Regions from separate parts of the Amycolatopsis sp. CA-161197 genome, predicted to be linked through region 2. Evidence: riboswitches for the same ligand, from Rfam matches in the RefSeq annotation. Region 2 holds a riboswitch; the other holds the start of a gene.
The links. Region 2 has a riboswitch for thiamine pyrophosphate ahead of thiC (phosphomethylpyrimidine synthase ThiC). Riboswitches for the same ligand answer to the same signal wherever they lie in the genome.
Positions count from the first base shown of each region.

Region 1 (5,262 bases), 680 kb from region 2:
AGCGGCAGCATCAGGGCGGCGTCCATTGTCTCGCCCATGCCGCGGGCGAGGCGGCCGGGTGCGCGCCGCAGGGCGACGAGCACGACGCTGGCCAGCACGCCGACGGCCATGGCGAGCAGCGTCGCGTCGGTGGCGGCGGCGAGCGAGTTCTGGGCGGCGACCCAGCCGGAGACCTGCAGCGCGTCGTCCGTGCCGGTGCTCGCGAGCGCGCGGAAGCCGGCGAGGCTCCAGCCGTCCGGTGTGGACACCGACTCCAGCAGCAGCGCGACGATCGGCGTCATCAGCAGGGCGATCACGACCGTGGCCGCGCCGACCGTCCACCATTCGCCTTTTCTCGGCCGCCGGGGCGTGGCCTGCTTGAGTTTCACGGCGTTCTCACGGCGGCGCCGGGCGATCGCGCCCAGCGCGAGGGCGGCGAGGACGGCGGCGAACTGGATGAGCGACAGCGCGGCCGCTCCGGAGAGGTCGAGCAGGTCGACCGTGCGCAGGTAGATCTCGGTCTCGAGCGTGCGGTAGCGGCCGCCGCCGAGGATGAGCACCACGCCGAAACTGGTGGCGCAGAAGAGAAAGACGACCGCCGCGGCCGACGCGACGGCCGGGCCGAGCGCGGGCAGCGTCACCGTGCGGAAGGCCCGCCACGGCGAGGCGCCCAGCGCGCGGGCGGCTTCGGTCGCACGCGGGTCGAGGTGGCTCCACAGCCCGGCGACGGTCCGGGCGACCACGGCGACGTTGAAAAACGCGTTGGCCAGCACCAGCGGCAGCACACCGCCGTCGGGCCACAGCGCGCGGAACGCGAGCCCGACGACCACCGTGGGCAGCACGAACGGCACCAGCACCAGCGTGCGCGCCAGCCCGACGCCCGGCAGCTTCACGCGCGCGAGCACGTAGGCCACCGGCAGCCCCGCGACCACGGCGACGACTGTCGACGCGGCGGCGCTGACCAGCGTGAACGCGGCGAGCTGCCACGTCTGCGCGTCGGCCAGGACCGTGTCCACGCCGCCGGCCGAGAAGCCGCGGCCGAGGATCGCGACGACCGGCCACGCGAAGAACACGACCAGGAACGCGACGGGCAGCAGGCCGAGCAGCGCCAGGCCCGCCGTGCGCGCGGTCTGCGCCGGCGTTACGCGCCCATGAGCGAGCGCCATTCACCGATCCACTTCTCACGGCCGGCCTGGATCTGGTCGGCGGGCAGAGTCGCGGGGTCCTGGGGCAGCGGCGCGGCCGCGGCCCAGCCGGCGGGCAGGTCGACGCCCTCGCGGGCAGGGTAGACGTACATGTTGGCCGCGACCGTCGTCTGGAACTGCTGCGACAGCAGGAAGTCGACCACCTTCTGGGCCTGCGGCACCTGCTTGGTGCCGGCGAGGACGCCGGCGTACTCGATCTGGCGGAAGCACGTGTCGAGCAGCGCCTTGGTGCGCGGCTTGCCGTCGTCGCCGATCTCGGCGGCCGGCGAGGACGCGTACGAGACCACGATCGGGCGCGGGCCCTTGCCCGAGGAGCCGGAGAAGTCCTTGGTGTAGGCCTCTTCCCAGCCGCTGTCGACCTTGACGCCGTTGGCCTTGAGCTTGGCCCAGTAGTCGTGCCAGCCCTGCTCGCCGTACTTCGCCACGGTGCCCAGCAGGAACGCCAGCCCGGGCGACGCCGTGGCGGGGCTCTCGGCGACGGTGAGGTCCTTGTACTTCGGGTCGGCGAGGTCGTCGTAGGTCTTGGGCTCGGGCAGGTGCTTGCTCGCGAAGTAGGCGGGGTCGATGTTGACGCAGACGTCGCCGACGTCCACGGCGCTCAGGCGGTGCTGCGGATCCGCGGAGTACCGCTGCGGCCCGCGGTCGGCCTCGGGGCTCGTGTACGCCTGGAACACGCCCTCGCCCAGCGCGCGCGAGGCGAACGTGTTGTCGACGCCGAACGCCACGTCGCCGATCGGGTTGGCCTTGGTGAGCACCAGTTTGTTGGTGAGTTCCCCCGCGTCGCCCGATTTGAGGATCTTGAGCTTGATCCCGGACTGCCGCTGGAACGCGTCCAGCACGTCCTGCGGCGCGACGAACGAGTCGTGCGTGACGAGCGTGACCGTCGGGGTCTGCTGGGCGTCGCCGCCCGAGCTGCCGCCGGACAGCGAGCACGCGCTCGCCAGCGCCGTGACCGTGGCCAGGCCCAGCACCGTGCGTGCGGTCCGCGGAATCATCTGCCCTCCTTGCGCCGATGCGGGGAGAGCAGCCCTCCCTGCGCCGGCATGATCCGGAATCAGGTGCGAACGGTCGCGGGTCTCGGGCACCCGCCTCTCAGCCCGGCTGCACCGGACTCCCGTGGCAACCGTGCAGCGTAGCCCAAACGGGTTCACCATTGGACACATGGCGCAACTACTGAGCGACTCCGAGATCTCATCGGCCCTGGCCACCGTCCCCGACTGGCGCCGTTCCGGCGACTCCATCACCCGTACGGTCGACCTCCCGTCCTTCCCGGACGCCGTGACCTTCGTGGTCCGCGTCGGCTACCTCGCCGAAGCCGCCGACCACCACCCGGACATCGACATCCGCTGGCGCACCGTGACGCTCACCCTCTCCACCCACTCCGCCGGCGGCCTCACCTCGAAGGACTTCGCCCTCGCGGCCCAGATCGACTCCCTGTGATCTGCCCGACCCCGGCGACACCTCCCGCGGGCTGACACGTCCCCTCTTCGTACGCACTTCCACGGAGGGGACTTTCATGACCCAGGCGATCATCGTCGGCACCACCGCGTTCACCCTGATGGTGGCCTCCGCCGCCGCGGTCCTGTGGCGCACTTTCCGCACCCACCGTGATCTCGACCACAGGCCGTAACACCACCCTTGATCAGCGCGCTATCCCAGCGGAATCCGCCCACCCCGCCCCGCTAGGACCCGCGATGAACAACTCGCCCACTGCCCTCTCCGCCACCCAGCGCGCCTGGATCACGCTGTTCGCGACGTCGTTCACGCTGGCGGCTTTGGTGGTGCTCGGCCTGCTGGGCTGAGCGCTTCTTTTCACTCTCCGAAACGGCTCGCGGGTTCGTGCCGACGTCTCGGTATGAACCGCTTGTGCGTGGCGTGCGCGGCAGCCGTGGTGTTCCTGGCTGCCGCGTCCTGCGCAGCGCCTGCCGACTCGCGACCTCCACCGGTGTCGACCTCGGCGACTCCTGCCGCTCCGGTCTCCCCGACGTCGAACCCGCCCTCACCGACGCCTTCACCGACGTCGACCCCTCCGGCGCCCACATCAACCCCCGCGGCCCTGAAGTCGACATCCACTCCCCGCGCCACCAAGAAGTCGCCCAAGGCCCGCGACACCCGCCCCGGCTGTGGCCAACGGGCCGTCAACGCCCGCAAGTTCAACCCGAGCTGCAAGGAATACCAGGGCTACCTGGACCCCGGCGGCCCCGGCCGAGGCAAAACCTCCGGCGAAATCCAGCACGACTGGGCGTGCGAACAGGGCATGTTGCCGAAGAACGAGTGCTGACCAACGTCCGTGGGCCGGAAGACCACTTGTCCGGAAAAACGTTCCAACTGACCGCTCCGGACCTCACCGCGGTCCGGAGCGGCTGGTGATCAACCCCGGGTTGGCGGTAGACGATCACCACGCCACCCTGCGACCGTGGTGGTCATGACCCCGGAGGACGACCCACCGGCATTGTTCGCGCTGCCCCGGCGACGCGAACCGCTCGCGGCATTCCGGCGCCGCCTCAAGCACCACCGCCCGGCAGCGCCACCGAGCTGGACCCGCCTGCACGGCCGCACGTCCACCGGCACGGTCCACCTCGTCACCGGCGAATGGCTGCCCGCCTGCGGCACCCGGCCTGAACGGCTGGGACTACCGCGGCCTCAACCCCACGGACGAAGCCGTGACCTGCCAGCGCTGCGACGCCATTCTCGCGCGGACCCGCGTGCCCGAAGGTCAGCTGACGTTGTTCTGAAGCTCCGCGTCGGACCTCCGCCGAGCTGCGTCCATCTCTTCCAAGCGCTTGAACGCGAGTTCCGCAATGCGCAGGAGCTGCGCGTAATACGGCAGCGCCGATCATCACGGCGCAGACCGAGCCGTAGTCAGCGCCGCGGCGGACGGCCGGGGCGGGAAATGGCGGCGCCAGGTGCAGTTCGAGAGCGTCGGCCAGTTCGTCCGTCAAGCCTACGACCGCAAGCGGGGCTCAGACGTTGAACCTGAACTCCACCACATCCCCATCCGACATCAGATAGTCCTTGCCCTCCATCCGCACCTTCCCCGCGGCGCGCGCGGCGGCCATCGAGCCGGCGTCCATCAGGTCGGTGTACGACACGATCTCCGCCTTGATGAAGCCGCGCTCGAAGTCCGTGTGGATGACGCCCGCGGCTTGGGGGGCGGTGGCGCCCTGGGGGATGGTCCAGGCGCGCGATTCCTTGGGGCCCGCGGTGAGGTAGGTCTGCAGGCCGAGGGTGTGGAAGCCGGCGCGGGCGAGGGCGTTGAGGCCGGGCTCGGCCTGGCCCACGGATTCCAGCAGCTCGCGCACGGATTCTTCGTCGTCGAGTTCCAGCAGTTCGGACTCGACCTTGGCGTCGAGGAAGACAGCGTCGGCGGGGGCGACGAGCTTTTCCAGTTCCTCGCGGCGCGCGGCGTCGGTCAGCACGCCCTCGTCGGCGTTGAAGACGTACAGGAACGGCTTCGTCGTCAGCAGGCTCAGCTCGCGCAGCGACTCGAAGTCCACTTCCTTCTGCGCCTGGAACAGCGTGCGGCCGGCGTCGAGGATTTCCTTGGCGCGCTGCGCGTTCTCCAGCGCCGGGCGCGCCTCCTTCTTGGTGCGCGCCTCCTTCTCGAGGCGCGGCAGGGCCTTGTCGAGCGTCTGCAGGTCGGCGAGGATCAGCTCGGTGTTGATGGTCTCGATGTCGCTCGACGGGTCGATGCGGCCGTCGACGTGGACCACGTCCGGGTCGTCGAACACGCGGATGACCTGGCAGATCGCGTTGGCCTCGCGGATGTTCGCGAGGAACTTGTTGCCCAGCCCGGCACCCTCGGACGCGCCCTTCACGATGCCCGCGATGTCCACAAAGGACACGACAGCCGGCACGATCTTCTCCGAGCTGTACATCTCCGCCAGCTTGTCCAGCCGCGGGTCCGGCAGCGGGACGACGCCGACGTTGGGCTCGATCGTCGCGAACGGGTAGTTCGCGGCGAGCACGTCGTTGCGCGTCAGCGCGTTGAACAGGGTGGACTTGCCGACGTTGGGCAGGCCGACGATACCGAGGGTCAGACTCACGACAGTAAAGTCTACGTGCCCGGCAAACGCCC
Region 1 is NZ_CP192059.1:8,930,052-8,935,313, forward strand. It holds gene ACQPXB_RS42290 (ABC transporter permease) at 1-1,145, opposite strand, end outside; gene ACQPXB_RS42295 (thiamine ABC transporter substrate-binding protein) at 1,121-2,179, opposite strand; TPP riboswitch at 2,197-2,312, opposite strand; gene ACQPXB_RS42300 (4a-hydroxytetrahydrobiopterin dehydratase) at 2,346-2,624, shown strand; gene ychF (redox-regulated ATPase YchF) at 4,148-5,230, opposite strand.
Region 1: another riboswitch for thiamine pyrophosphate. It lies ahead of ACQPXB_RS42295 (thiamine ABC transporter substrate-binding protein); the one in region 2 lies ahead of thiC (phosphomethylpyrimidine synthase ThiC).

Region 2 (5,262 bases):
GATCGCGGCGATCACGGCGACGCCGATGAGCGCGACGCCCGCGGCCCGCATGGGCCGGGACAGTCCCGAGAAGAAGCTCATGACAGTTCGATCCCCAGCCGCCTGGCGCCGCGCTTGCGCTGCCGGGCGGCCCGCGTCTTGCGCAGCCGCTTCACCAGCATCGGGTCGGCCGCCATGGCCTCAGGCTTTTCCAGCAGTGTGTTCAGCAGCTGGTAGTAACGGGTCGAGGACAGCGAGAACCGTTCCCGGATGGCGTTCTCCTTGGCACCGGCGTGCCGCCACCACTGACGTTCGAACGCGAGGATCTCCACCTCACGCTCGGTCAGGCCGCCCACATTCTCCGGCGGCGACGGCTGCTCCCCAGCCATCGACTCCGCGGCGTCCATGCGGTCCTCGCAATCGGTTTCGGCTGTCCTTCCGCGGGCGCCATTGAACCACGGAACCCACGCCCGACATGGGCATCCGGCGCGGCGCGTCACGGTCCGATCCAGGTGTATCAGACGGGTCCGACTAAACTCGCTGCTCGTGACCGTCCACCCCATCCGCATCGCCGGCGATCCCGTGCTGCACCAGCCGACCCGTGAGGTCACGGAGTTCGACGAGCAGCTGCGCACGCTGACCGAGGACATGTTCGAGACGATGTACGCCGCCGAAGGCGTGGGCCTCGCGGCCAACCAGATCGGCCTCGACCTGCGCCTGTTCGTCTACGACTGCCCCGACGACGAGGGCGTCGAACACCGCGGCCTGGTGGTGAACCCCCAGCTGGAGACCTCCGAGATCCCCGAAACCATGCCCGACCCGGACGACGACTGGGAAGGCTGCCTCTCGGTCCCCGGCGAGTCTTACCCCACCGGCCGCGCCTCGTGGGCGCGCGTGACCGGTTTCGACGCGACCGGCTCTCCCATCTCCGTCGAAGGCACCGGCTACTTCGCCCGCTGCCTGCAGCACGAGACCGACCACCTCGACGGGCACCTCTACCTCGACCGCCTGGTGGGCCGCCACGCGCGCGCGGCGAAGAAGATGCTGAAGAAGAACAAATGGGGCGTCCCGGGCCTGAGCTGGCTGCCCCCGAAGGACGAGCCGGCTGAGGCTTGAGTCGTTTTGTCGATGAGTCTCCCGGTCCTGGGTTGGGGCCGGGAGACTCGTCGTTTCAGCGGTTCATCGCCCCAGGAAGTGCTCGCTGCTTCGGCGGCAGGCTGCTCGACCGGGTGGTTCTGCGCGACCGACCTGGCCAGGCGGATGTACTGCGTGGGTCCAGGCCGGTGGTGTGGCCGAAGCCGTCGGGGTGCCGGGGGTGTGGCCGGGTGAGCCCGAGGATGGGTGGGGCTTCCAGAGGTGAGTTACTGGGGGCACACGCGGTTGGTCGCGCCGGAGTGGTACAGATCGCGGAACGCCGTGATCGGCAATGAAGACGGGGCGGCGCGGACCGTGGAAAGGTAATCGCGCCAGCCGCGGGGGTAGTCGGCGGAAATCGCGCGGAAACTGAGGCGGGCGGAATCCTGGGGATTATTCGTCGCCGCAGCGGCGGAAGAACCCATGCCCAGCGCCAAAGTCACGTTCCGGGAACGCATACCGTCGGCTGCCGTCTGTTCGGTGAGGATGACGTTTCCGGTGGCGGCACGAGAATACGAAACCAGTTTCTTCGACGCCAGCAAATGCGTCGAGCCATCCGAAACGCCGGCGTATCCGAAGGACGTCCGCGAAAACGCCGGAGCGGCCGCCGTGGCACCGTCGGAAGCCGACGCCACCGCGGCGGCAGCGGACGCCGAATCGTTACTGCCGTCGTTGGTCAGGTCCGGGTCGGCCACGGCGTAGAGCGAGAGCGGCCGCCCGGTCAGCGACGTCCAGCAACCGCACGCTCGGAGTCGACAAATCGAGGTAGCAGACCTCCGACATGCGCCCGCCCTGCAGCGTGAACCACACGTCGCTGGCGCGGTCGCGGGCCGTGCCGAAGCCCGTTTTGTCCGCCGGCAGCCAGCTCGGACGGGTACCAGGCCCACCTGGCGCGTCACCCTGAGCCGTCGAAGCGGCCGGGACCGCGCCCATCGCCAAGACCGCCACCAAACCCGGTGAGCAGGCCTTTCCGCAACGGGATACCCCCAAAGTCGTCAAAGGTGATCGTCACGTGAACTCCTGGCGGTCGCATGCTCCGATCCGGTGAAGAACACACCGGTCGACAAGTCGCCTTGTGCTCGCGTGATCCGCCGTGGCATGGTCGAGGGACAACCTCATAACCAACGCGGGAGCTCGCGCCTTGGCGGGCTGAGAGGGCGGCTGGTGTCTGTCTGTGGACACCCGGTGCCGCCGACCGCATGAACCTGACCGGGTAATGCCGGCGTAGGGAGTGAACGTCGTTGACGACGCTGGAGAACGAGCCTGCCATCACGCCTTCCGTGACCACGGGGCCGATCACCGGTTCGCACAAGGTCTACCACCGCACCGAGTCGGGCCTGCGGGTTCCGGCGCGGCGCATCGACCTGTCGAACGGTGAGCACTTCGACGTGTACGACACGTCCGGGCCGTACACCAACCCGGACGCGAAGATCGACGTCCACAATGGACTTCACCCGCTGCGCGCGGGCTGGGCCGACGGCCGCGCGCACAACACCCAGCTCGGCTGGGCCAAAGCCGGCGTGATCACGCGTGAGATGGAGTTCATCGCCGCGCGCGAGCGGTGCTCACCCGAGTTCGTGCGCGACGAGGTCGCGCGCGGGCGGGCGGTGATTCCCGCCAACCGCAAGCACCCGGAGAGCGAGCCGATGATCATCGGCAAGAAGTTCCTGGTGAAGATCAACGCCAACATGGGCAACTCGGCCGTCTGGTCCTCAGTGGAGGAAGAGGTCGACAAGATGGTGTGGGCCACCCGCTGGGGCGCCGACACGATCATGGACCTGTCCACCGGCAAGCGCATCCACGAGACGCGCGAGTGGATCGTCCGCAACTCCCCCGTGCCCGTGGGCACCGTGCCGATCTACCAGGCACTGGAGAAGGTCAACGGGGAGCCGGAGAAGCTGTCGTGGGAGGTCTACCGCGACACGATCATCGAGCAGTGCGAACAGGGTGTGGACTACGTCACCGTCCACGCGGGAGTGCTGCTGCGCTACATCCCGCTCACCGCCCGTCGTGTGACCGGCATCGTGAGCCGCGGCGGCTCGATCATGGCCGCGTGGTGCCTCGCGCACCACAAGGAATCGTTCCTCTACACCAACTTCGAGGAACTCTGCGAGATCCTGCGCAAGTACGACGTCACGTTCTCCCTCGGCGACGGCCTGCGTCCCGGCTCGATCGCCGACGCCAACGACCGCGCGCAGTTCGCCGAGCTCGAAACCCTCGGTGAGCTCACGCACATCGCGCGCGAGCACGACGTGCAGGTGATGATCGAGGGCCCCGGCCACGTGCCGATGCACAAGATCAAGGAGAACGTCGAGCTGGAGGAACAGCTCACCGGCGAGGCACCGTTCTACACCCTCGGTCCACTCGCGACGGACATCGCGCCGGCGTACGACCACATCACCTCCGCCATCGGCGCGGCGCAGATCGGCTGGTACGGCACCGCGATGCTCTGCTACGTCACGCCGAAGGAGCACCTCGGCCTGCCCAACCGCGACGACGTGAAGACCGGCGTGATCACCTACAAGATCGCCGCGCACTCCGCCGACCTCGCCAAGGGCCACCCCCACGCGCACGAGTGGGACGACGAGCTGTCCAAGGCCCGCTTCGAGTTCCGCTGGAACGACCAGTTCAACCTGGCACTCGACCCCGACACCGCGCGCTCGTACCACGACGAGACGCTGCCCGCGGAGCCGGCGAAGACCGCGCACTTCTGCTCGATGTGCGGCCCGAAGTTTTGCTCGATGCGGATCACCCACGACGTGCGCAAGTACGCCGAGGAGCACGGGCTGTCCACTGTGGAGGCCATCGAGGCCGGCATGGCGGAGAAGTCGGCCGAGTTCGGCGAGCAGGGCAACAAGGTCTACCTCCCGGTCGTCGGGCAGTAGCTCCACCAGCAATCAGAGGCAGTAGTCATGACCGAAACCCCCCGCACCGCCCTCACCATCGCCGGATCCGACTCCGGCGGTGGTGCGGGCGTGCAGGCCGACCTGCGCACGTTCTTCGCCCACGGCGTCCACGGGCTCGTCGCGCTCACGGCCGTCACGGTGCAGAACTCGCTCGGCGTGCAGGGCTTCACCGAGATCCCGGCCGACGTCGTCACGGCGCAGATCAAGGCCGTGGCCGGCGACATGGGCGTGAACGCGGCGAAGACCGGCATGCTCGCCACGGCCGACATCATCCAGGCCGTGGCGAAAACGCTCGACGAGGTCCACATCGGACGCGACACGGACACCCCGTTCGTCGTCGACCCGGTGGCCGCGTCGATGACCGGTCACGCGCTCCTGCGTGAGGAGGCGCTGGAGGCCATCCGCACGGAGCTCTTCCCGCGCGCCACGCTGATCACGCCGAACCTCGACGAGGTGCGGCTGCTCACCGGCATCACGGTCACCGGCGCGCAAACCCAGCGCGCGGCGGCGGACGCGTTGCTGGAGTTCGGATCCCGGTGGGTGCTGGTGAAGGGCGGGCACCTGTACGAGGCCGAGGACTGCGTGGACCTGCTCACCGACGGCACGGACGTGCTGGAGCTCAGCGGCGTGCGCATCGACACCGACAACACCCACGGCGGCGGCGACACGATGGCCTCGGCCATCACGTCGTCGCTCGCCAAGGGCGCCGACGTGCCGACGGCCGTGACCGAGGCGAAGCAGTTCATCGCACGCTGCGTCGCCGAGGCCTACCCGCTCGGCGCCGGGGTGGGGCCGGTGTCCCCGTTCTGGCGGCTGGCCGACTGAACGGCCACACTGGACCCGTGACCGACGACGCCGCCGCCCGCGCTTTGTGGGCCCAAATGCCTTTGGACCTGAAGTTCGAGGTCGACCAGCTGGTCTCGGCCAACAAACCGGCCGCGGCCCTGAAGGTGATCCGGAAATGGGGCCTGGACCCCAAACCGGGCATCGCCGAGAGCAGGGCCGTGACCGACTACCGGAAAAGCGTGCTGAAGCCACCGCCGCGCTTCACCTGAGTCCGAACTGGACGTTCCGTGCGGTACGGGAGGAAAACCCCCGGACCGCACGGAATCAGTTCACCGGGCCGAGTGAGCGCGTGTCGTAGGTGCTGCGCGCGTCGCGGATCCGGTCGAAGTTCGACTGCGACCACGTGCTCAGCGCCACCAGGTGGGCGCTGACCTCGGCGCCCATCGGCGTGAGCGCG
Region 2 is NZ_CP192059.1:9,612,965-9,618,226, forward strand. It holds gene ACQPXB_RS45610 (LytR C-terminal domain-containing protein) at 1-81, opposite strand, end outside; gene ACQPXB_RS45615 (DUF3263 domain-containing protein) at 78-386, opposite strand; gene ACQPXB_RS45620 (peptide deformylase) at 526-1,095, shown strand; gene ACQPXB_RS45625 (hypothetical protein) at 1,341-1,808, opposite strand; gene ACQPXB_RS45630 (hypothetical protein) at 1,774-2,046, opposite strand; TPP riboswitch at 2,230-2,361, shown strand; gene thiC (phosphomethylpyrimidine synthase ThiC) at 2,355-3,998, shown strand; gene thiD (bifunctional hydroxymethylpyrimidine kinase/phosphomethylpyrimidine kinase) at 4,026-4,844, shown strand; gene ACQPXB_RS45645 (hypothetical protein) at 4,862-5,074, shown strand; gene ACQPXB_RS45650 (winged helix-turn-helix transcriptional regulator) at 5,130-5,262, opposite strand, start outside.